2 regions of the Psychrobacillus sp. FSL H8-0487 genome follow, and region 2 is predicted to be linked to the other one. Evidence: riboswitches for the same ligand, from Rfam matches in the RefSeq annotation. Region 2 holds a riboswitch; the other holds the start of a gene.

Region 1 (2,467 bases), 1.9 Mb from region 2:
CAACAAATCTCCTCGTAGATCAAACACTGAATCCATAGAAAAATGGCGCATATCATAAGTAAGCTTGTCTTCTACAGCATTTAAATAGCCTTCAATTTTATAGACAATCGGAAAATAGGCATCTACTACTGTATCGATGATATTATAAGTTGCATGGATAGCACCTCTATCCCAGCCTTGTGAATTTTGTCTAATACGCTGCCGTGCTTGCTCCATTTCATGCATCGGATGGAAATGAAATGACACTACATAGTCTTGACCAACAAATATGTCTAACTCTTCCGCTTCTAATGTTTCCTCATTGAAAGAATGTAAAACAAAGAAGTTATAACCATCATAATAGTCCACTTTAGGACGCTGTAGCCTTTGTAAGCAATCCTCAATTGCCAGTGGATGAAAACGAAAGAAAGAACTAAGCAAAAGTTCTTCTTCTTTGGTTGGCTCGGCAATGTCAATCCAGTACCATTCAAACTTTCTCCGTTTTATATCTTCTATAGGAAAGTCATTTACTATTTCATGATCGGTCGTTATGCCAATCGTATGGATCATACATACCCCTCTTTTCATCACTATCTCTTTTCATATTATCTCATAGTCTTCATATTATTAATGTACCTAAAAAACAGAGGAAATGAAAAGAAAATTATGATGCTTCCACCATTAAAAATATTATATTCTAAATAAAAAGAAAATAATGGTTGACTTAGGTAATTTCTATTTGTATACTAGGTGTTAATCAAATAAAACAACTTTCTTATCAAGAGAGGTGGAGGGACTTGGCCCTATGATACCTCAGCAACAGGCAAAAATTTGTACTGTGCTAATTCCAGAAGCGTTATGCTTGAAGATAAGAAGAGACTAATTCACCGATGACGTGTAAACCTCTTCTTGTTTCTAAGAAGGGGTTTTATTTGATTTTAACTATAAAAAATAGGAGGAGAAATCAATATGTCATCGGAATTACTAAAAGCATTCAACACATTGAAGGAAAAGCAGTGGGTAGATTTAACACACACATTTGGAGCTAATTCACCACATTTCGCCGCTTTTAAAGCAGCTGAAATCGACACATTGTTTAATCATGATGATGGATTCTTTGCACAAAGCTTTCAATTTGCAGGACAGTACGGCACACATATAGATGCACCTATACATTTTGTAAGGGATACGCGTTACTTAGAAGAACTCGAATTGAAAGAATTGGTATTACCATTAGTCGTCATTGATCAGTCAAAGGAAGCGGCTGAAGATAATGATTTTACTTTATCGGTGGATGACATTTTCACATTTGAAAAAGCTCACGGAAAAATCGAAGAAGGCTCATTTGTCGCTCTTAGAACCGATTGGAGTAAACGTTGGCCAGACGAAAAGGAATTTAACAATATGGATGCAGCGGGTAATAATCACGCGCCGGGTTGGGGATTAGAAGCTTTAAAGTTTTTATTTCAAGAACGAAAGATTAAAGCAATAGGACATGAAACATTCGACACGGATTCAAGTGCGGATTATCTAAAAAACGGCGCATTACACGGAGAATATTATGTTCTTGAACAAGACACTTACCAAATAGAATTATTGACGAACTTAGATAAGCTTCCTGCAACAGGAGCCATTATTTTCAATATCGTCCCGAAGCCAGAAAAAGCCTCTGGATTCCCAGTTCGATCATTTGCCATCTTACCATAGAAGGAGTGAGATAAATGGACAGTTCAAACAGCTATTCAAGCACCATTTCGAGCGGACACTGTAGAAAGTTTGTTAAGACCAGAAAGTTTACTGGCGGGCTTTAGACTTCTTTGAACACAGAAGTAACTCAATATGTTCCGCTGGAGCAGTTGAGTATTAGTCCGCAATGCAGATTTGCTTCTAGACATCATGGTAATAAGCTTACAGAAGAACAGCGGTATAAAAGATTAAAAACATTGTTGATATTTCTAGAGAAGTTTGGAGTTAATCCGTGTAAGATCTCGACTACTTTCCATACTCATTTGTAGAATACTGTAGCTGAGTAAAAATATAACTTTCTTTCTCGGGTCTCATTTGATAATGAGAAAGAAAGTAAAGTTTTAAACATAAATGAAATGCCAAGGGAATAAACCCTTGGCATTTCATTTGTTTTCATTATTTTCTTTCTGCTTTTAAAGCCTTAAACAGTGAAATAATCATAAGTAACATTACGAATGAAAATGGTAAGGCGGCAATAATAATTGTATTTTGTAATGCCGCTAATCCATTAACGGATAACAAAATAATAGCGATTACGGATAATGTGATTCCCCAAGCGAGCTTCACTCTGTTCGGTGGAGTCAGTGACCCGTTGGTCGACTGCATACCAAGAACGAAAGTGGCAGAATCTGCCGAAGTAATGAAAAAGGAAGCAATTAATAACACAGCAAAAACAGAAATACCTGTAGAGAAAGGCATCATATGGAACATTTCAAAAATAGTCAATTCAGTAGATGCTTGT
Region 2 (2,467 bases):
TCCATTGTTCTTGCATGGTATCTAGCACAAAATACCATAGATACAGTAATTCCTGGAGCTAAAAAACCAGAACAAGTGTTACGAAATCTGAAAGCACTTGAAGTGGAACTGACGATAGAAGAAATGCAGGAAATTAACCGAATTTTTAAGACAGAATAAAAAATTATATTGCTCATTTTCATCAACATATATAGGCTGATCGTGAATTCACTCACGGCCAGCCTTTTAGTTACTCCCAATCATAAGGAGTTTCTTGGTACACATAATAATTCAACCAATTGGAAAAAAGTAAATGTGTATGGGAACGCCAGGAGTTCATCGGTATTTGTGTTGGATCATCGTTTGGAAAATAATTTTTTGGGACATCAATATCCACACCTTTTTTAATATCTCGGTTATATTCGTCTGCAAGTGTAGTTGCATCATACTCTAGATGACCCGTAATCATAATATGCTTTTTATCTTTTGATATTACTAGAAAAACACCCGCATCCTTTGAGTCGGAAAGCAGTATTAAACGAGGGTCTTTTTTTATTTCATCGAAAGATACAGCTGTGTATCGAGACACAGGTGCGTGAAATTCATCATTAAACCCTCGAACTAAATGTACAGTTGGGTCTGATAAACGATGACTGAATACCCCAAAGCATTTCTTCGACAAGTCATATTTCCCGATACCATAGTGATGGTAGAGAGCGGCTTGAGCCCCCCAACAAATGTGTAAAACTGAGGTCACCTGAGTTTTAGACCAATCCATTATTTCCATAATCTCATTCCAATAATTAACGTCTTCAAATTCTAAATGCTCAATAGGTGCACCGGTAATAATCATCCCATCGTATTTTCGGTGCTTAATATCCTCGAATGTCGTATAAAAGGTATCTAGATGTGTTTTACTTACATTTTTGGAATCATGGGTTGCCATATGTAAAAAGGTTACATTTACTTGTAGCGACGTATTTCCTAGTAAACGGAGCAATTGAAGCTCTGTTTTTTCTTTTTCAGGCATAAGGTTCAAGATAACTATATTTAACGGACGTATGTCTTGAGCTATCGCTCGATCGGTATCCATGATAAATATTTTCTCGTTTTTAAGATGTTCAGCTGCAGGTAACTGTTTTGGTATATTTATAGGCAATTTGTTGTCCTCCTTTAAATTCAAAAAACCCTCTTTCCTATAAACAAGAAAAGAGGGTGAACGTTTTGCTCTCAATTCTTATCTTTCAAGAAATTATCTTGTAGGAGTTAGCACCTTTCTGACTAGTCAGAGGTTGCTGAAGCTTCAACGGGCCATTTCCCTCGGCTTCTCTTGATAAGAGTTATTAAATTATATTGTTCTTCCTGAGTGAATATTAACATTTGTTTTCAAGCAATTCAACTTCTTTTAAACTTTAAAGCGATTTACTGCATTCGCTAATTTGTCACTAAGCTCTGTAAGAGTCTCCGAAGCTTTCGCTACCGATTGGATCGCTCTCAGTTGTTCATCTGATGATGCACTTACTTCTTCACATGCTGCTGCAGTTTGCTCTGAAGTTGAAGCCATCATTTGAATCGTATCTACAACTTGATCTTTAAAGGTAGAAACCTGTTCAATTTCTGCTGAAACAGCATCGATTGACGTTTGCAAATTATTCATCAGTAACGATATTTCACCAAAAGTTACTTCAGTATTTGTTACAACAGATCCCTGCTCACGGAAAGTTTTGATAGTATCTTCCATTTGTTGCCCTACAGTATGCGATTCACTTTGAAGTTCCGTAATAGTATGCTTTACTTCTTCTGTCGCTTTTGCAGATTGCTCCGCTAGTTTCCGTACTTCATCCGCTACTACTGCAAATCCTTTTCCATGCTCCCCTGCCCGTGCAGCTTCAATACTTGCATTCAATGCGAGTAGGTTCGTCTGTGCAGAAATTTGCATAATAGTTTCCATCACACTACCAATCGCATTTACTCTAACTTCCAATGTACTAAACAATGTGGACATAGAGATTAGATTTGACTCCCAGTTTTGGAAAGATGATTTAAGTTCACTCATTTGGTTTTGACCATTCGAATTCATAGTGTTTGCTTTTATAGCTATATCAGTCATCATTACTGATTTTTCATTGATGAGATTGATTTGATCACTTAAGTGCAACGAACTTTCTGTTACGTCTACAGCATCTTCTGCAGATTTAGAAGCACCTACCGCAATCTCACTCACAGCTGACGAAACTTGCTCTGCGGAAGCGTTTGTTTCTTCTGCCACAGCACTTAAACTTTCCGAATTCGATTGAACATTACTCGCTGACTCTTTCACGACCTGAATAATTTCATTCATATTTACAGCCATCTTGTTGAAGTTATTCGCTAGTTGTCCGATTTCATCCTTGGATTTAATATTAGCCTGAACAGTTAAATCTCCTTCTGCCATTGAATCCATCAATCTTTTAAGTTGTTCAATCGGTTTCAATATACGACTTATTAG

What was found. Region 2 has a riboswitch for S-adenosylmethionine ahead of metA (homoserine O-acetyltransferase MetA). Riboswitches for the same ligand answer to the same signal wherever they lie in the genome.
Region 1: another riboswitch for S-adenosylmethionine. It lies ahead of MHI47_RS18900 (cyclase family protein); the one in region 2 lies ahead of metA (homoserine O-acetyltransferase MetA).

What each region holds. Positions count from the first base shown of each region.
Region 1 covers NZ_JBBOZA010000001.1:3,689,477-3,691,943, reverse strand. The annotation lists gene corA (magnesium/cobalt transporter CorA) at 1-549, opposite strand, end outside; SAM riboswitch class I at 752-854, shown strand; gene MHI47_RS18900 (cyclase family protein) at 949-1,686, shown strand; partial or broken gene MHI47_RS18895 (5-methyltetrahydropteroyltriglutamate--homocysteine S-methyltransferase) at 1,806-1,954, shown strand; gene MHI47_RS18890 (BCCT family transporter) at 2,122-2,467, opposite strand, start outside.
Region 2 covers NZ_JBBOZA010000001.1:1,812,139-1,814,605, reverse strand. The annotation lists gene MHI47_RS08995 (aldo/keto reductase) at 1-159, shown strand, start outside; gene metA (homoserine O-acetyltransferase MetA) at 230-1,138, opposite strand; SAM riboswitch class I at 1,214-1,319, opposite strand; gene MHI47_RS08985 (methyl-accepting chemotaxis protein) at 1,385-2,467, opposite strand, start outside.